DNA from 4 places in the Clostridium sp. JS66 genome. Region 3 is predicted to be linked to each of the others. Evidence: riboswitches for the same ligand, from Rfam matches in the RefSeq annotation. Region 3 holds a riboswitch; each other region holds the start of a gene.
The links. A riboswitch is a leader RNA that binds a small molecule or an ion and turns the genes downstream of it on or off. The one in region 3 is predicted to bind S-adenosylmethionine.

Region 1: linked by a shared signal. The riboswitch ahead of Q6H37_RS08880 (YbaK/EbsC family protein) and the one ahead of Q6H37_RS08405 (methionine ABC transporter ATP-binding protein) in region 3 are both predicted to bind S-adenosylmethionine.
Region 2: linked by a shared signal. The riboswitch ahead of Q6H37_RS08810 (homocysteine synthase) and the one ahead of Q6H37_RS08405 (methionine ABC transporter ATP-binding protein) in region 3 are both predicted to bind S-adenosylmethionine.
Region 4: linked by a shared signal. The riboswitch ahead of Q6H37_RS06035 (methionine ABC transporter ATP-binding protein) and the one ahead of Q6H37_RS08405 (methionine ABC transporter ATP-binding protein) in region 3 are both predicted to bind S-adenosylmethionine.

Annotation. Positions count from the first base shown of each region.
Region 1 covers NZ_CP131467.1:1,887,383-1,892,436, forward strand. Annotated here, with positions in the region: gene Q6H37_RS08865 (pyridoxal phosphate-dependent aminotransferase) at 1-446, shown strand, start outside; SAM riboswitch class I at 518-630, shown strand; gene Q6H37_RS08870 (YezD family protein) at 743-901, shown strand; gene Q6H37_RS08875 (NifB/NifX family molybdenum-iron cluster-binding protein) at 1,019-1,354, shown strand; SAM riboswitch class I at 1,503-1,615, shown strand; SAM riboswitch class I at 1,796-1,899, shown strand; gene Q6H37_RS08880 (YbaK/EbsC family protein) at 2,030-2,515, shown strand; gene Q6H37_RS08885 (sensor histidine kinase) at 2,746-3,606, shown strand; gene Q6H37_RS08890 (NfeD family protein) at 3,778-4,278, shown strand; gene floA (flotillin-like protein FloA) at 4,301-5,054, shown strand, end outside.
Region 2 covers NZ_CP131467.1:1,874,041-1,879,094, reverse strand. Annotated here, with positions in the region: gene Q6H37_RS08825 (nitrogenase component 1) at 1-508, opposite strand, end outside; gene nifH (nitrogenase iron protein) at 547-1,374, opposite strand; gene nifB (nitrogenase cofactor biosynthesis protein NifB) at 1,399-2,676, opposite strand; SAM riboswitch class I at 2,970-3,075, opposite strand; SAM riboswitch class I at 3,263-3,370, shown strand; gene Q6H37_RS08810 (homocysteine synthase) at 3,479-4,762, shown strand; gene Q6H37_RS08805 (amidohydrolase family protein) at 4,893-5,054, opposite strand, start outside.
Region 3 covers NZ_CP131467.1:1,772,031-1,777,084, forward strand. Annotated here, with positions in the region: gene Q6H37_RS08395 (histidine phosphatase family protein) at 1-148, opposite strand, end outside; gene Q6H37_RS08400 (Nramp family divalent metal transporter) at 415-1,626, shown strand; SAM riboswitch class I at 1,771-1,879, shown strand; gene Q6H37_RS08405 (methionine ABC transporter ATP-binding protein) at 1,995-3,065, shown strand; gene Q6H37_RS08410 (methionine ABC transporter permease) at 3,095-3,775, shown strand; gene Q6H37_RS08415 (MetQ/NlpA family ABC transporter substrate-binding protein) at 3,882-4,712, shown strand; gene Q6H37_RS08420 (epoxyqueuosine reductase) at 4,742-5,054, shown strand, end outside.
Region 4 covers NZ_CP131467.1:1,263,449-1,268,502, forward strand. Annotated here, with positions in the region: gene hpdA (4-hydroxyphenylacetate decarboxylase activase) at 1-101, shown strand, start outside; gene dapB (4-hydroxy-tetrahydrodipicolinate reductase) at 318-1,133, opposite strand; gene Q6H37_RS06030 (TrkA C-terminal domain-containing protein) at 1,634-2,266, shown strand; SAM riboswitch class I at 2,358-2,467, shown strand; gene Q6H37_RS06035 (methionine ABC transporter ATP-binding protein) at 2,626-3,594, shown strand; gene Q6H37_RS06040 (methionine ABC transporter permease) at 3,587-4,228, shown strand; gene Q6H37_RS06045 (MetQ/NlpA family ABC transporter substrate-binding protein) at 4,279-5,054, shown strand, end outside.

The sequences.
Region 1 (5,054 bases), 120 kb from region 3:
TAACTGGATGGAGGCTTGGATACATTATTGCAAGTAAAGATGTTATAAATAATTGTAAAAAAGTACATGATTTCTTAACTGTAGGAGCAGCTGCACCTTTACAAAAAGCAGCTTGTGCAGGATTAAGTCTTGAAGAAAGCTATTATGACGAGCTTAATAATATTTATGAAAAAAAGAAAAAACTGTTTTTAAATGGATTGGATGAAATTGGATTAAAATATTTTGAACCTCAAGGAGCTTATTATGTTTTAGTTGATATTTCAGAATTTGGCTGGAAGGATGACTATGAATTTTGTAAGTGGATGGCAAAAGAAATTGGTGTTGCTGCTGTTCCTGGATCTAGCTTTTTTAAAGAAAATATAAATAATTATATAAGATTTCATTTTGCAAAAAAAGATGAAACATTGATTGAAGCTATTGAAAGATTAAAAAAATTAAAAAAGTAGTCATTTGACTTTTGGTTAGTATATAAAATAATTTTTATGTGAAAAAAGGAATAAAATTAAATATTATTACATTCTTATCCAGAGAGGTGGAGGGACTGGCCCTATGAAGCCCGACAACCGGCATTTTAATATGTATCGGTGCTAATTCCTGCAGAATATAATTACATATTCTGAAAGATAAGAAAAATGGAGTTTTATGAAATGGAAATTTTTTAAAAGCTATCTTTCTTATTGAAGAAGGATAGCTTTTTTATAAGTTATAAGATCAATGTAAACATTAAAAGGAGAAGACTAAAGTGTTAAATAAGAATAAAAGTAATAAGGGTATTTCAGAAGAAAATCTAAATAAGCTTTTAGAGATCTTAAAGATTGTCAAGTATGGTTTTGTAGCTTTAGTTATTCAAGATGGGATGGTAGTTGAAATAGAAAAAAATGAAAAAATGAGAATAGTATGATTTTAAATAAATTTATCAAGAATGTTATTAGCATATTCGAAATATATATTATATATTAAGGGATGTTTAGATGTTGAATCTTTTATGAAATTGCAGTTTGAATTTGGAGGTGAATTTATGAACTATAAAGTAGCTTTTGTTAGTAATGATGGAAAGAATGTAAACGAAAACTTTGAAACATCAAGAAAGCTTTTCATTTTTGAAATTAAAGAAAATATAGCAGAATATTTGGAAACTAGAGAAAGTGGTTTATGTTTTGAAGAGCGTGGTCATAATGAAAAATATATGAAAACGTTAGTAAATTTGATATCGGATTGTAAGGCTATTTTTGTTAAAAATATAGGGTATATGGCTTTAGTGTTTTTAAAGTTTAATGGAATAAAAGCTTTTGAAACAGATTATAGTATAAGTGATGTAATTGAAGGAATATTGAGTTCTTCTTTTGAAATATAATTGTATAAAAGCTACAGTTTAAAAAGTGATATTAAATTTATTTCCTAAATAAGCATTGACATATCATGTATTACATACTATAATTTATACAATTATATTATAATATGTAAATCAATTGTTAATCAGTTAGCTTAAAATAATAAATTTATTCTTATCCAGAGAGGTGGAGGGACTGGCCCTATGAAACCCGACAACTGGCATTTTAATATGCATCGGTGTCAATTCCTACAGAGTAGTTTATACTACAATGAGAGATAAGAAAAATAGCAGGTTTATAAACTAAAATTTTGTTGAAATAAGCTATTTTTCTTAAATGAAAAATAGCTTTTTTTTATCCCTTTAGTTGACCAGAAAACTGGAAACTAATCTATCTTAATTAAGATATAATTAGGTTTCAGTTTTTTTGGTTATTTAACATTACTAAATAATTTAATATTGAAATTCTTATTAAGAGAGACTGAGGGACTGGCCCTTTGATGTCCGGCAACCTGAAATTATGTTTCAAGGTGCTAATTCCAGCAGATATTATATCTGAGAGATAAGAAACTAGAATTTGATAAATCTTCTTGTAGCTTATCTATAAGGAGATTTTATTATGTGCATGTATATCCAATTAATGAACTTGATTTGCCTATTTAAGCTTAATAAAATTAAAAATTTCAAAGGAGAATGAAAATGAGTATAAGTAGTGTAGTGGATGATTTTTTAAGTAAAGGAATAGAATGCTCTATTAACCGATTTGAAAAAAATTCTAAGTTTTTCAGAAAAGAAAAAAGTAATTTGTTAACAAAGGTTTGCACTGCAAAAACACAGATTTTTACAGTAAGAGGACAAAACATAATGGTTGTTACAGATGAAAATACTATAATCAGTAATATAAAATTTAGAGAATATTTTAAAGTAAAACCAAGAGAATTAAGTAATAATGAAATAATAAAAATTACAGGTCATCCTAGTGGAGGGTTAAGTCCCTTCGGATTAAAAAAACCATTAAAAACCTATATAGATATTTCTTTAAAGGGAAAAAATAATATTTATCTTTGTGCAGGAATGAAAAATTTTGTAGTAACAGTTAATTATAATGAAGTAATTAAATTAACTTGCGGTCAGTTGGTGGATATTTGTGAATACAATGATTATGTTAGGGGAGTGATAATATGAGAGTGTTGATTAATTTGGAAAGTCATTTAAACAATTTTTGTGCATTTAGAAATGCTTAATATGATGAAAGAATTAGGTGACATGAATAATCCACTAAAAATCTTTTTAAATAAAATAAAAGAATATTATTAACACTACCTTCATTAAAATGTATTTTAGTGGAGGTAGTGTTATTTTATGATATAATTAATTTGATTACAGAAATAGGGAAGGGAGTTTAGTTTTTTGTAATGAAGAAAAAGTTAGACGTAAATAAAACAATCACTACAGTAATTATTTTAAATGCAATTCAAATAACTACAATTGTTATGGTGATATTGTACAATTACTTTTATAAAAATGTATTAAATTTACAAGATAAATTTTATAGTGGAGAACTTTTGGTATATTTAATTATATCCATAGGAATTATAAATAGTTTTTTTGCAATTAAGGATATTCGTTCTTTAAATGGCAACAATGATGAATATAAAATGCTTAAGAATACATTAGAACAGCTAGGGGAACTTAACAAAACTCTTAGAGCTCAAAGACATGATTTTATGAATCACCTGCAGGTAGTATATAGTCTTATGGAAATGGAAGAATATCATGATGCAAGAGAGTATATAGAAAAAGTATTTAAAGACATTCAAAAGGTAAATAAGGTATTAAAAACTGCTAATCCAGCAGTTAATGCGCTGCTTCAAGCTAAAATACTTTATGGAGAAAAAAGAGGAATAAAAACAGAAATATTAATTACTTCCTCACTTCAAGATTTAAAGGTACCATCTTGGGAATTCTGCAGGGTACTTGGTAATATTGTAGATAATGCAATTTATGCACTTCAAGAAATAGATGAAGAAAGAATTATACAAATAGAATTATTCGAAGATTTAAAGTTATATGGATTTAAAATAAAGAACAATGGACCAAAAATTCCAGAAGAACTTGTGAAAAAAATTTTTAAAGCAGGAGTTACTACCAAAGGTGAAAAAGGAGAAGGTATGGGACTGGCTATTGTAAAGCATATACTAGAGGAATATGGAGGGGGAATTAAAGTATTTACAGAAAATGAATTTACTGTTTTTCAAGGATGGATTCCAAGATAAATAAACTTTTCAATATGATGTAGGGTAAGTCATAAGGTAAAACTTGAAATATGACATTTTAAACTGAATTATGTATTTTTGGACTACTATGCATTCATTTTAATTCATGTAGGAAGTATTATACTAGTATAGACAGATACACAGAAGTTACAATTAAAGGAGGAGGGAGAAATGGAGCTGGTAAGTTTTTTATCTACTATAAGTTGGATTGCCATATTGTGTTTTTCATTTGGATTTTTGCTGGTAGTTATAGAAATGTTTCATCCTGGATTTGGAATACCAGGAATTTTCGGAGCTATATTTTTAATAATGGGCATAGTAATAACAGCGAAAAGTATTATGGAAGCATTGATTTTAGTTAGTATCATCATTGCAGTGTTAGGAGTAGCTCTTACTTTAGTTCTGCGCTCTGCAACTAAAGGTAGACTTTCAAAAATACTAATTTTGCGTGAAACCCAAAAGAAAGAAACTGGATATACAGGCTCCGAGGATTTACAATATTTTGTGGGTCAACAGGGAATTACTCTTACAATTTTGAGACCAGCTGGTATTGCAGATTTTAATGGGATAAAAATGGATGTGGTTTCAGAAGGAGAGTTTATTCCAAAGGATGAAAAGGTAAAGATTATAAAAGTAGAAGGAAGAATAATTGTAGTTAGAAAAATATTTTAGAAAATAAGGAGGAATAAATATTATGAATGGTCCTATCACTGTAGTTGTATTCTTAGGAATACTTATAATTTTTTTAGCATTGTTTTTAAGTTTTGTACCAGTAGGTCTTTGGATTTCAGCATTGGCTGCAAATGTAAAGGTAAGTATTTTCAATTTAGTGGGAATGAGACTTAGAAGGGTTCAACCAAAAAGAATAGTTTTTCCATTAATAAAAGCAACAAAGGCAGGATTGGAAGTTAGTGTAAATCAACTGGAAGCTCACTATTTAGCCGGTGGAAATGTAGATCAAGTAGTGGATGCACTTATTGCAGCTCATAGAGCAGATTTTAAATTACCCTTTGAAAGAGCAGCAGCAATAGATCTTGCAGGTAGAGATGTACTTGAAGCTGTAAAAATGAGTGTTAATCCAAAAGTAATTGAAACACCTAATGTTTCAGGTGTTGCAAAAGATGGAATTGAGCTTTTAGCAAAAGCAAGGGTAACAGTAAGGGCAAACTTAGAAAGATTAATAGGTGGAGCTGGTGAAGCTACAGTAATTGCTAGAGTTGGAGAAGGTATTGTAACTACAGTTGGTACATCTACCTCACATAAAGAAGTTTTGGAAAATCCAGATGCTATATCTAAAACAGTTTTAGCAAAAGGATTGGATGCAGGTACTGCCTTTGAAATACTATCTATAGATATTGCTGATGTAGATGTTGGAAGAAATATAGGAGCACAACTTCAAACCCTTCAAGCAGAAGCAGATAAAAATATTGCCCAAGCAAAGGCAGAAG
Region 2 (5,054 bases), 100 kb from region 3:
TAGTTGCAACACTATCTATATCCTCCCCTATAATTCCCGAAGCACATGAAGTAGCAACAAAATTTGCTTTAGGATGATGTCTATTCCATGCATCCTTTATGGATTGTTCCAGCTTGTCTAGTGCACCAAACACCATATCAGTTTCTTTTATATTTGTATTTATTATTTGTATATTTTCAACAGGTAAATTTCTAATAGCAAGACCATTTCTATATATGGAATTATAAGCTACCTGTCCTGTACCACAACCTATTGGTGCATGTTGAATTAATACTGCATCTCTTACATTGCCAGCCTGACATTCTACCATTTGTTCACTACAAGTAGAACCTTGGGTAAAGGGTCCTGAAGCTTCACACAACCTTTTTCCACCATTTCCTTTACAACCTGAACACGTATAAGCAGAATCCCTGGAAAGTTCTGAAGCCTTTCCAGTTTTCCATCCAATAATAGTTCCAAGCCGCTGTTCACGAGTTTTTACTACTGAAGTTTTAAGATTAAATTTCATTAACTTTACCTCCTCATCAACTTTCTAATTATGGTATTTTACACTACTTGCTCTACCAATCCATTTTGCAAAATTATTTCTTCCAACCTTTTTTGTGACATAGGTTTTGGAATTACAAAGTTCTTATTTTTTTCTATTGCCTCTGCTAGTGATCTGTATTCATTTGCCTGATTTGATTTAGAATCAAATTGTATTACAGTTTGTTTATTAATTTCTGCCCTTTGAACTACATTGTCTCTTGGTACAAAATAAATAAGCTGTGTACCTAATTCCTCTGCAAATGCCTCCAATACTCCCCTTTCATTGTCTACTTTTCTGCTGTTGCATATAATTCCACCTAATCTAACGCCACCTTTATTGGCATATTTTTTTATTCCCTTTGATATATTATTTGCTGCATAGAGTGCCATCATTTCTCCACTAGCCACTATATATATTTCTTTTGCCTTTCCTTCACGAATTGGCATAGCAAAACCACCGCATACAACATCTCCTAAAACATCATAAAAAACATAATCCAAATCTTCAGTATATGCGCCAAGTCTTTCAAGCATGTTTATAGATGTTATAATACCTCTTCCAGCGCATCCTACACCTGGTTCAGGTCCGCCTGATTCTACGCACTTTATTCCATTAAAGCCTTTTTTCAATATATAATTTAAATCTACATCTTCTCCTTCTTCCCTTAAAGTATCCAGTACTGTTCTCTGTGCAAGTCCACCTAAAAGTAATCTTGTAGAGTCTGCCTTTGGATCACATCCAACTACCATAACCTTTTTTCCTATTTCAGATAAACCTGCAGTTAAATTTTGTGTAGTTGTAGATTTACCTATTCCACCTTTTCCATAAATAGCTATTTGTCTCATAATATATTCCTCCTAAATTTGAATTTATTTATTTTTTTTAAGTAATTCAACAGCTTTTTTTATACCTTTATTAATTTCCTGGTACATTTCAAATACTCTTATTCCCTTCTCATAGAGCCTATCCATAGGCTCAAATCCTGCTCTGACCACAAGCACAGCATTACAATCAATTACATTTTTTATTATATTTTCTATTTTGTCCTCATGTTCTCCACAATCATATACTCCATTACAGTACTTATTTACTTTTCTCTTCTCTCGAAATTTAATTTCATCATTTATCATGTCGTATATATAAAATTCTGACGCATGCCCAAAATGTTCATCAATACTTACACCTGATTTGCTCGCAATGGCAAATCTGTACTTATGATGTTTCAATTCAATTACATCTTTATCTTCTAATTTATTTTCATTATCATTTGATTCCTTTGCAATATTGTTTTCTCTAAATTGACTTGATATATCATTCTTTAAAGTTCCAATAGCATCTGCCCTACACTGCTTGCAATGATACATCTGTTTCAATATTGAATCGCAGCTTTTTCTCATGTCATTCAATTCAACTTCGGTTACTGTAGGGTTATTTTCAAATGCACTTCCTTTAACAGGTATCAGAGGCATAATATTTGCCATATATGCTCCACATTCTTTAACTTTCCTTACTATTTCAGGAACATGAATATCATTGATTCCTTTTATCATAACTATGTTAACTTTACATACTATTCCCTTTTGTGCAGCATATTTAAGTCCTGATAATTGATTGCTCAATAACACCCTTCCTGCTTCTTCTCCAACAAATACATCTCCCAAGTAGTTTACAAATTTGTATATTTCCCCACCTATTTTAGGATTAACTGCATTTATGGTTATAGTTAAATGTGTGACCCCTAATTCTATCAATTTATCTACGTAAAAAGGAAGCATTAAACCATTAGTTGAAAGACAAAATGTAATATCTTTTGATTCATTTTTTATTAATTCTATAGATTTTTTTGTTTCATAAAAATTTGCAAGTGGATCACCAGGTCCTGCTATACCAACTACAGTTAAATTTCTAACCTTGTCCTTTACTATTTTAAATTTATCTTTGGCCTCTTCAGGTGTTAAAACTTCACTTGTTACTCCAGGTCTGGTTTCATTTACACAATCATATTTTCTATTACAAAAATTACAACTAACATTACACTTAGGAGCTACTGGTATATGCATTCTTGCATATTTATGAGCAATGCAGTTATAACATGGATGCATAAATGTTTTTTCTTCTATAGTTCTTGCAAACACATTTACACTCATACTTATTTTCTCCTTTTCTAAATAAAATTAAAAACTAAAACTTGATTAATTATATTTCAATCCATTAACAATTCAAATTAGAAAAGGCCAAGTTTCACCTATCTATCTATGTAGATAGGTAAAACTTGACCTCTGGTTTATCCAGTCAATCAATAGAAATCAATATAATATTTTTAAATCAGATGAGTGTTCAAAAGAGTATACACAATTGTTAAGTTAAAAATTTAAACTTAATTTGATTGCTTAAAATAAAAAACTTTCTGTAAGAAACACAGAAAGTTAAATTCTCTTGTTTCTCATCTTCCAGGTTAATCCTGCTGGAATTAACACCTTAAATAAAATAATTATTCAGGTTGTTGGATTTCATCGGGCCAGTCCCTCCATCTCTCTTGATAAGAATTTTTATTTGATTTATACACATAATACAGTTTTTCAATTTCTTTGTCAACAAAAAAATTTATCTAAATTTTTTTAAAATTAACTATTGACAACAAAATTTAAAGGCTGTATACTTTGTAACAACGAAAGCAAACAATACTAATTAATTGTAAATTTGAGAATTATTGTTTAAAATAAAATACGGAACTTCTTATCCAGAGTGGCGGAGGGACTGGCCCTGTGAAGCCCGACAACCAGCATTTTTCATTTGAATGTATGGTGTTAATTCCAGCAGGTAAAACCTGAAAGATGAGAAGCATGAAGAAAAATCTTCTTGTAACTTATCTTACGAGAAGATTTTTTATTTTGCCAGGTTATGGAAGTTTCGTTTTTAAATATATTTAATATTTAGGAGGAACAAAAAATGAGTGAAGAAAGAAAATTATCCTTTGAAACATTACAAGTACATGCAGGTCAGGAGCCAGATCCAACAACAGGATCAAGAGCTGTACCAATTTATCAAACAAGTTCTTATGTATTTAAAAATGCAGATCATGCTGCAAATCTATTTCAATTAAAAGAGCCTGGAAATGTATATTCAAGAATTATGAATCCTACAACAGATGTATTTGAAAAGAGAGTTGCTGAACTAGAAGGTGGAGTTGCTGGTCTTGCAACAGCTTCAGGATTAGCAGCAATTTTATATTCAATACTTAATGTTGCAAGTGCTGGTGATGAAGTAGTTGCTGCAAGCACATTATATGGTGGAACTTATGAATTATTTGGAGTAACTTTAAAGAAACTTGGAATAAAAGTTGTATTTGTAAATCCAGATGATCCTGAAAACTTCAGAAAAGCAATTACAGATAAAACCAAAGCAGTTTACGCTGAAACTATAGGAAATCCAAGAATAAATGTTCTTGATATAGAAGCTGTTGCAAATATTGCCCACGAAAATAAAATACCATTAATCATAGACAATACTTTTGGTACTCCATATCTTGTGAGACCAATAGAATATGGTGCAGATGTAGTAGTTCATTCTGCAACTAAATTTATAGGTGGACATGGAACTACAATTGGTGGAATTATAGTTGATGGAGGAAACTTTGATTGGAAAGCAAGTGGAAAGTTCCCTGACTTTACAACACCTGATAAAAGTTATAATGGATTAGTATATGCTGATCTAGGTGCTCCTGCATTTGCTTTAAAGGCTAGAGTACAGCTTTTGAGAAATACTGGTGCAACTTTAAGTCCTCAAAGTGCATTTTATTTTCTTCAAGGATTAGAATCTCTCTCACTTAGAGTTGAAAGACACGTATCTAATACACGAAAAATTGTCGAATTTCTAAGCAAACATCCAAAAGTTGCATGGATTAACTATCCTGAATTAGAAGGAAGTCCATATAAAGATTTAGCTAAAAAATACTTGCCAAAAGGAGCAGGTTCAATATTTACATTTGGAATAAAAGGAGGACTTGAAGCAGGTAAGAAATTTATAAATAGCGTAAAATTATTCTCATTGCTTGCAAATGTAGCAGATGCAAAATCACTTGTAATTCATCCTTCAAGTACAACTCATGCTGAACTTACAGAAGAAGAACAAAAAGCTGCTGGAGTTACACCTGATCTTATAAGACTTTCAATTGGAGTTGAAGGTGTAGATGATCTTATATATGATCTAAATCAAGCTCTTGAACAGGCTTAACTAAGAACTAATATACATCCCCTTTGCAGTTTTTCTGTAGAGGTGATGTATTTTTAAGTATGTAGAAACTCCCTCTAAACCTAAAAATCACTTTATATAAAAGCTATTGCTAAAAAGCAATAGCTTTAGTTCACCACGTCTTCCTATATAAATACTTTCCAATAGGCTTATCTTCAATAAGCTTTCCATTGTATATGACCTTGTTTCCTCTTAAAAAGGCATGCAGCACTCTTCCATGCTGCTCAAAGCCTTCATAAGGTGTATAATCTACATTTTGCATTTGATTTTTAGC
Region 3 (5,054 bases):
TTAAATCAAAATCTATATTTTTAAGACGGTTTCCAAGACTTTTGGCATCTTCAATACCTTTTTCTGTAAGATTGGAATTTTTCCATCCCTGCATTCTAAGCTCTTTATTCCATTCTGTTTCGCCATGCCTTGTTAGGTATATTTTCAAATTAATCACTCCTTATAAACTATATATATATGTTTGATTATAAGAAAAAATTACTTTATAAGGTAACATTCTTAAAATGCAATGCATAATTATATTACTGAAACAAACTTAGGCTAGGTTAAGATACTTAGCCCCTAATAAATTATATTATATCAGGAAAATAAAATAAATAGCTGAGGTGTATAATGATGAGAAGTGATAGAAGTGCAATTGAGTTAAATGTTGTTCCTAACGAGCTAACAGTCATTGATGCTCAAAATAATAAAATGCTTACTAAAATAAAACAGTTATTAAAATATCTAGGACCTGCATTTGTTATTAGTGTAGCATATATTGATCCAGGAAATTTTGCAACCAATATAACTGGTGGAGCTAAATTCAATTATGAGCTCATTTGGGTAATACTGTTTAGTAATATAATGGCTATATTTCTACAAACTATGTCTGCGAAACTGGGTATAGCAACAGGAAAAAATCTTCCAGAAATGTGTGCTGAAGTTTTTCCAAAATCTGTGAATTGGATTTTTTGGATTGTTGCTGAATTAGGAGCGATGGCAACTGATTTAGCAGAGTTTCTTGGTGGAACTTTAGGATTATATTTATTGTTTAGAATCCCATTAATATATGCAGGCTTTTTAACTGGAGTAATAACCTTTGCAATAGTATATATGGAGAAATATGGTCAAAGAGTTATAGAAATTATTATAACTTTATTGATAACTGTAATTTGTACAGCTTATACCATAGAATTATTCCTTTCCAAACCAGATTGGATTGAAGTTGGTGTGCATACCATAGTTCCTATGTTACCTAATAATGAAGCAGTTTTAATTGCTGTTGGTATGCTTGGAGCTACAGTCATGCCTCATGTAATATACCTGCATTCTCATTTAGTTCAATATAGAAAATCAGGTTCATCTAATTTAGACAAATTACAACATCTTAAGATGGAAAAAATAGATATATTTGTAGCCATGAATATTGCATTTATAGTTAATGCTGCAATGGTTATAGTATCTGCTGCAGTGTTTTATAAAAATGGAATAGCAGTTGGTACTATAGAAGAAGCACATAAATCATTACAGCCTTTATTAGGAGCTTTCTCAAGTGGCGCTTTTGGAATTGCACTTTTGGCATCAGGTTTATCTTCTTCTGCAGTAGGAACTATAGCAGGTCAGACTATCATGAAAGGTTTTGTTAATTTAAGTATTCCAATAAACTTAAGAAGACTTATAACTATGTCACCAGCTATGGTAATTATAGCTATGGGAATCAATCCAATGTATGTGCTTGTGCTAAGTCAAGTTGCTTTAAGTTTTATACTTCCATTTCCAATTATTCAAATGTTATATATATCAAATCGTAAGGATTTAATGGGTGAATTAGCTAATGGCAAATATACTAAAATTTTAGGCGGATTAATAGCAGCTATAATAATATCATTAAATATATTATTGCTATATTTAACCTTTTTTTAAAGTGTTTTTATATATATTCAATTAAAAAAGTATAAATTTTAATTATAAAAGTATTGACAGTATGGAAAATTATAATTATAATGTAAATCATTAAATACTTAATTGTTTGAGACAGAAACATAAATTTAAAAGTGAATATTTTTTACCTTATCAAGAGAAACTGAGGGACTGGCCCTATGAAGTTTCAGCAACCACATGCAGTGAGCATGTAAAGGTGCTAATTCCAGCAGAACTTTGTTCTGGAAGATGAGATGGTATAGAAAATTTATGTACTTTAGTACGATTTTTTATAATGGGAATCCTCTTCTTCGAAGAGGATTTTTTATTTTTTAAATAATTAAGCAAGTATAAATTAGGGAGGGACAAAAATGATATGGCTAAAAAACATTAAAAAAATTTATACAAATGGAAATGTTGAGGTGGAAGCTTTAAAAGAAATTAATCTTAAGATCAAAGCTGGTGAAATTTATGGAATTATAGGATATAGTGGAGCTGGTAAAAGTACTTTGATTCGATGTATAAATTTATTGGAAAAGCCTACTTCAGGAGATGTAATTGTAAATGAGAAAAACTTAATGCAGCTATCGACAAAAGAACTTAGGAAAAGCAGAGAAAAAATTGGTATGATATTTCAAAATTTCAATCTTATGAGAAGTAGAACTGTATTTGAAAATGTAGCTTATCCTTTAAAGGGTAAAGGATTGAGTAAACAAGAGATAAAAGAAAAAGTACTAAGTCTTTTAAAACTAGTGGAACTTGAAGAAAAAGTTAATGTTTATCCTTCACAGTTAAGTGGTGGACAGAAACAAAGAGTAGGTATTGCTAGAGCTTTAGCCAATGATCCCGAAGTACTTTTATGTGATGAAGCAACTTCAGCTTTAGATCCGCAAACTACTGGAGCAATTTTGAAATTACTTAAGGACATTAATGAAAAGCTAAAATTAACTATAGTGATTATAACTCATCAAATGGAGGTTGTTAAGGAGATTTGTCAGAAGGCAGCAGTAATTGATGGAGGACAAATAGTAGAACAAGGATCTGTAATAGACATATTTACAAATCCAAAAGCAGATATAACAAAACGATTTATAGGTTCATTATTTCACTATGAAAAAATTTATGATTTTCTTAAAAAAGAAAATTTTGCTTTTAATGAAATTACAGAAGGAGAGAAGGTAGTAAGAATATCATTTACAGGAGAAAAAACAGGTCATGCGTTCATTTCTAAAATTTCAAGGAAATTTAGGGTAGATGCAAGTATATTATTTGGGAACATAGAAATCATCCAGAATACTCCAATTGGTAATTTGATAGTAAAGTTAAATGGATCTAATGAAGGTATAGCAAGTTCAATAAAATATTTAGAAGAAAATAATATTTCTGTAGATACAATAGATATTAAAAAAGATGATAAAAAATTAAAAATTAGCAGTAATTAAGTGCTAAAAATTTCATGGAGGCGATAAGATTGAATGAATATTTAAATAATATAGCACCGAATTTAATAAAACTCTATCCAGATATGATAAAAGCATTATTTGAAACTTTCTATATGGTTGCTATTTCAGGAATTATATCAGCAATTATTGGAGTTATTTTAGGAGTTACATTGGTAGTTACAAGGGAAGGAAATATATTAGAAAATAAAATTATTAATGGAGTGTTTGCAAAAATAATTAATATATTTAGATCTATACCATTTATTATTCTTCTTGCAGCTATTATTCCAGTTACAAGACTTTTAGTAGGTACTACCATAGGTACTAAAGGGGCTCTTGTTCCACTTATATTTGGATGTACCCCTTTCTTTGCAAGACAAATTGAATCAGCACTACTTGATATAGATAAAGGAGTAATTGAAGCTGCCCAGGCTATGGGTTCAGGTCCTTTAGAAATCATATTTAGAGTAATGTTAAAAGAAGGATTGCCAGGCATTATTCATGCTGTGACCATAACCATTATAAGTTTAATTGGACTATCAGCTATGGCAGGTACTGTTGGAGGTGGTGGACTTGGTGATTTTGCAATACGCTATGGATATCAATATTTTGAAACTGATATTATGGTAGCTACAATAATTGTACTTTTAATTATTGTTAATATTATTCAATTTTTAGGAGATATTTTATCAAGATTAGTAACACATTAATTTTCAAGAGGTTAAAGTCCTAAATGGACTTTAACGAGTAGTTCATGAGCGGAAGCGAGTAGGATTAACTACTCAGTGTTTCCGACTAAAAGGAGGAAGAAGATTCATGAAAAAATTTACAGGTATATTTTTAGCAATAACATTATCTTTGGGACTTTTATCAGGTTGTGGAGCAAGCAGTAGTTCACAGGAAAGCAGTTCTAATAAAAAACAGGTAGTAAAGATAGGTATAACAGGCGATGATCATAAGATATGGGATAAAGTTAAAGAAAAAGTTGCAAAGGACAATATTGATTTACAGATAGTTAGTTTTTCAGATTATGTACGTCCTAACTTAGCACTTGCTCAGGGAGAAATTGATTTAAATTCATTTCAACATCATGCTTATTTAGATAAGTTTAAAAAAGAACATAATTTGCAAATAACTGCTATAGGCGATACTGTGCTTGCACCTCTTGCAGTATATTCAAAAACTTTAAAATCTGTTAAGGACATTAAAAATGGTGGTAAGATAGCTATTCCTAATGATGCAACTAATGAAGGTAGAGGTCTAAACTTACTTCAAAGTGTAGGATTAATAAAATTAAAAGATGGTGTAGGAAATTTACCAACACTTAAGGATATATCAGAAAATCCAAAAAATATTCAATTTGTAGAGCTTGCAGCAACTCAAATTCCAAGGTCTCTTCAAGATGTTGATGCAGCTATAATAAATAGCGGAGTTGCAATAGATGCAAAATTTAATCCAGTTAAAGATTCTATACTTATAGAAGACGTTACTAATGATAAAGCTAAGCCTTATATAAATTTAATAGCTGCTAGAGAAAAGGATAAGGATAATGAGGCTTATAAAAAAGTAGTTAAAGCTTATCAAAGCGATGATATAAAGCAGTTTATAAAAGAAACATATAAAGGTGCTCAAGTACCTGTGTTTTAAAAGTCAGTGTTTATTAAGGAGTTTTTGATATGATTGATAACAATGAAGGTTATGAACTAAAAGTATCTATTATTGAGGAAGCAGAAAGAATGGGAGCAAATCTTATAGGATTTGCTCCTGTCCAAAGATGGGAAGAATTTAAGGATACTAAGCCAGAATTTTTCCCTGAAAACATATGGCCTGGAACTAAAATAGTTATTGTTTTAGGATTGCAAATATTTTTACCTATGCTCGAAACAACTCCTTCAGTTGTTTATTCTGAATTGTATAATACTACAAATCGGCTATTAGATGATATGGCATATAAGCTTGCAAATTATCTTAATAAGAAGGGACACAAAG
Region 4 (5,054 bases), 510 kb from region 3:
GTAAATATGGAGATGTGACAAATGAAAAAATGGAACATCTTCAGCAGTTATATTTAGATAATAATATAGCTTGCTATATAGGTGATAACACGCCCTTTTAATCTTATATTTTAATAGAGCTGGAGATGAGGTAAGTCTTTCTCCAGCTCAAATTATCTTAATACCTATATTGAAAATATTTTGTACCTAACAAACTTATCTAAAGTAAGATAAAATAAATTATATAAGGATATGTAAGTATTACCATGGTTTCCAGGCTTAGATTTGCCTAAAAACATGGTAAAAGGAATGAATTTGGTGAAAATTACAATTTTATATTAGTATGAAACTATATTTAAGGAATCAATATACTCACATAGTATTTTTTTTAGATCTAGTATATCTTTCATTTCATAGTATCCAGATTTTTTATATATATAATTTACTGCATTAATAGCTCCCAAGGAAAAAGCTTTTCTGGAAAAGGATTCATGGCTTATTTCTATTTGGTCGTATTCTCCAACTATAAGTAACTTATGTTTTCCTACTATGTTGCCAGCGCGTATAGCATCAATAGGAATAACCTTATTATTTACTCCTGCAGCTTGAAGTCCATGTTTAATCTCATTTGATAATTTTAATGCTGTACCTGAAGGTGAATCTTTTTTGTTTTTATGATGCATTTCTATAATTTGAAAATCATAACTGTTTAGTATAGTTGCTGCAATATTACTTAGTAACATCATTACATTTACACCTAGAGTAATATTAGGTGCATAAACTATACCGTTCTTAAATTTATAGGATATATGTTGAAGAGTATTGATGTTCTCTTCAGTAAAACCAGTAGTACCAATGACCATATTTATTTTCATTTTTGATAATGTAACAGCATTTTTCAAAGTTGCTGCAGGAGTTGAAAAATCTATGAACACGTCAGGCTTAGTTTTAAAAATTATGCTTTCTAGTTCATTAGAAGTACTTATTTTTATGTTTGTATTACTATTTTCAAGTAACTTTCCTAAGTCCATTCCTTTTTTTGTGCTTTTTGGACTGCAAACTGCAGCTACAATTTGCATATTATTTTGTCCTAAAATTCCATTTGCGATATGTTGTCCTGTTTTGCCTAAACCTATTAGACCTACTTTAATCATATTATTTCCTCCTTTTTCTTACCATGACATCAAAACTTTTAGATATGAAAATATTGAGTAAAAATCATTTCTAAGTATTGATTTACATATTTTTTAAAAGTAACAACTTTATTATATCATACAAGTTGTTACTTGTCATTAATAGTTAATTATCTCTATATTGTTTAAAATACTGAATATTTATGATTTTGTGTAAATTAATGCTAAAATAAAGTTTTTAATTATTATAGATTGAAAAAAACTAAAATGTGAAAAAAGCTTAAATTAGTAGTATAAAGCTTTTTTAAAAATTATTATTATGGTATTATATTTTATGGAATTACACTGATTATGTATATGTAAAAATGTTTTAATTTCAATTTAGTGGTGAATTTTTATCGTTTTAAATGAAATTGGATTATTAGTGTATCAAATTAGTGAATATTAATATTTTTTTAATAGAATATTATTGGGAGGAGGATTTACTTTAAGATATAATATATTTTAAAGTATAATTTAAAATGTCATCGGAATACATAAAAAAACCAGTTTATCAAAAAATAGCAATTGATATAGCGAACAGAATATTATCTGGTGATTTTTCTGTAGGAGACAAACTTCATGGAAGATCATCTCTTTCAAGTTATTACAATGTTTCGCCTGAAACTATTAGAAGAGCAATTATTCTTTTAAATGACATGGATATAGTGGAAGTAATAAGAGGTAGTGGAATTATTATTAAATCAGTGGATAATTGTGTAAAGTTTATAGATAAATTTAAAGATATAGATTCTATAAATTTATCTAGGAAAGAAATATTAGATTTAATAAATCAAAAAAAATTGTTAGAGGAAAAAATTGAAGGAAAAATTGATGAACTTATAGATTATTCTAATAGATTTATTAATACTAATCCCTTCATGCCTTTTGAGTTTAAAATATATAAAGGACTTAGTATTATAGGAAACACTATATCCGAAAGTAAGTTTTGGCAAAATACAGGTGCTACTATAGTAGGAATAAGAAGAAAAAGCAATTTAATACTTTCACCAGGACCTAATGCTGCATTCCAAGAAGGAGATACTTTGTTGGTAATAGGTGAAGAAGATGTTTATGGAAAAATTAAGAAATTTATTTATGAAGATAATAAATAATTGAGAATAATACAATAAAATTTAAAAATAGAAGTTGACAATCTATATTTGTGTTGTTATAATTTAAAACATAAATTGAATATAAATTTCGCACTTATCAAGAGTGGTGGAGGGACTGGCCCGATGAAACCCAGCAACCAGTATCATTTTTTTAATGGTATATTGGTGCTAACTCCTGCGGCGTAAGCTGAGAGATGAGAGGTTAAATTAAGAGTAATAGCTCGAGGTTTTTCCTCGGGCTTTAATTTTTGTCTTAAGAAGGTTATACAAGACATATAGTTTTTGTAACTACTATGATTTAACTAATCACAGTTATAACGAATTAAAGTAATAAATTTCTAGAAGAAAGGAAAGGGCCAATGATTAAATTAGTAGATGTAAATAAAAGTTTTTCTGGCAACCAAGTGCTTAAAGATATAAATTTACATGTAAAAAAAGGCGACATTGTAGGTATTGTAGGACATAGTGGAGCTGGAAAGTCTACACTTTTAAGGTGTTTGAATGCTTTGGAAACTTATGATAGTGGAAGCGTAACTATTATGGGGAATGAATTAAAAGAATTAAGTGAAAAAGAAGTAAAGACTATGAGAAAAAGGTTGGGTATGATATTTCAGAATTTTAACCTGCTAAATAGAAAAAATGTATTTGATAATATAGCACTTCCCTTAGAAGTATGGAATTTTGATAAAGCTTATATAGAAAAAAAAGTAACCAATTTAGTTAAGTTAGTAGGACTTGAAGATAAAATTCATAGTATGCCTAAAGATTTAAGTGGTGGACAAAAACAAAGGGTTGGTATAGCAAGAGCATTAGCTTTAGATCCAGAAATATTATTATGTGATGAAGCTACATCAGCATTAGATCCGAATACTACAAAATCCATATTAGAACTTATAAAGAAAATAAATGAAGAATTAAATATTACAGTGGTTTTAGTTACACATCAAATGGAAGTAGTTAAAGAAATATGTAATAGGGTTGCACTTATGGAAAAGGGAGAAATAAAAGGTGAAGGTACTGTAGAAGAGTTGTTCTTAAAACCAGATAAGGATTTACAGAAGCTATTAGGTGAAAATGAAGTACTTCCTGAAAGTGGAGTGAATATAAAAATATTTTTTCCCAAAGAGTACAGTCAGCAGTGTATTATAACTTCAATAGCTAGAGAACTTGATATAGATTTTTCTATAGTATGGGGAAAGCTTGAAAAGTTCAGAGACAATGTTTTGGGATCACTTGTTATAAATACAAATGAACAATACAAAGAAAATATATGCAAATTCTTGGATTCAAAGTCTATAATTTGGGAGGTGATTGAAAATGATGATTAATGAAATATTACTTCCAGCATTATTGGAAACAGTACAAATGGTTTTAATATCTACTTTTTTAGCAGTGGCTATAGGATTTATACCAGCAATTATACTTGTATTAACAGATGAAAGTGGATTGAAACCTAATAAAGTTGTGTATAAGACATTGGATTTTATAATAAATACTTTACGTTCCTTCCCATTTTTAATATTGATGATTTCTATATTTCCACTGACAAAATTAATAGTTGGGACAAGTATAGGAACAAATGCAGCTATAGTTCCTTTGACAATAGCAGCAGCACCGTTTGCAGCTAGAGTAATAGAATCTTCTATGAAGGAAGTAGACAATGGTGTAATAGAAGCAGCGAAATCCTTTGGATCAAGCAACTGGCAAATAATATATAAAGTAATACTAAAGGAAGCATTTCCTTCTATAATATTAGGAATAACTTTAACAGTTATTAGTGTAGTTGGTTATTCTGCTATGGCAGGAGCTATTGGCGGAGGGGGCCTCGGAAATGTAGCTATTAACTATGGATACTATAGATTTAAAACAGATATAATGATTTACACTGTTGTAATCTTAATAGTACTTGTTCAGGTTTTTCAAAGTTTAGGTACATTTATTTATAGAAAATTAAGTAAATAACATTATTTTAAATAACAAAATAAAAATATAATTAAGCGGGGGTAATAAAAATGAAAAAGAAAAAAATAATATCTTTAATACTATCATCACTTGTTGTTTTATCATTAGCAGGCTGTGGTGCTAAAAGTGGAGATGCTTCAAGCAGCACAAGCAAGGATAAAAAAGTAATAAAAGTAGGTGCTACACCAGTACCACATGCGGAAATATTAAAACAAGTAAAACCAATACTACAAAAAGAAGGTTATGATCTTCAAATTGTTGAATTTACAGACTATGTAACACCAAATACTTCTTTAAATGAAGGACAGTTAGATGCAAATTTTTATCAACACGTACCTTACTTAGAACAGTTTAATAAAGAAAAACATACTGAGTTATCTTATACTGTAAAAGTTCATCTTGAACCAATGGGAGTATATTCAAATAAGGTTAAAAAGATAGCTGATATAAAAGATGGTGCAGAAATTGCTATACCTAATGATCCAACAAATGGATCTAGAGCTTTAAAAGTACTTCAAAATGCAGGACTTATTAAAGTAAAAGATGGTGAACTTATTTCAAAAGCAGATATAACTGAAAATAAGAAAAATATCAAAATAAAAGAATTAGATGCACCTCAACTTCCAAGAGTTTTAGGTGATGTAGATGCAGCTGTTATAAATGCAAATTATGCTCTTCAAGCAAATTTAAATCCTACAAAGGATGCTATTGCTATAGAACCAAAGGATTCACCATATGCTAATGTACTTGCAGTAAGAACTAAGGATAAGGATAAAGATTCTATAAAAGCTTTATCTAAAGCACTTAATTCACCAGAAATCAAAAA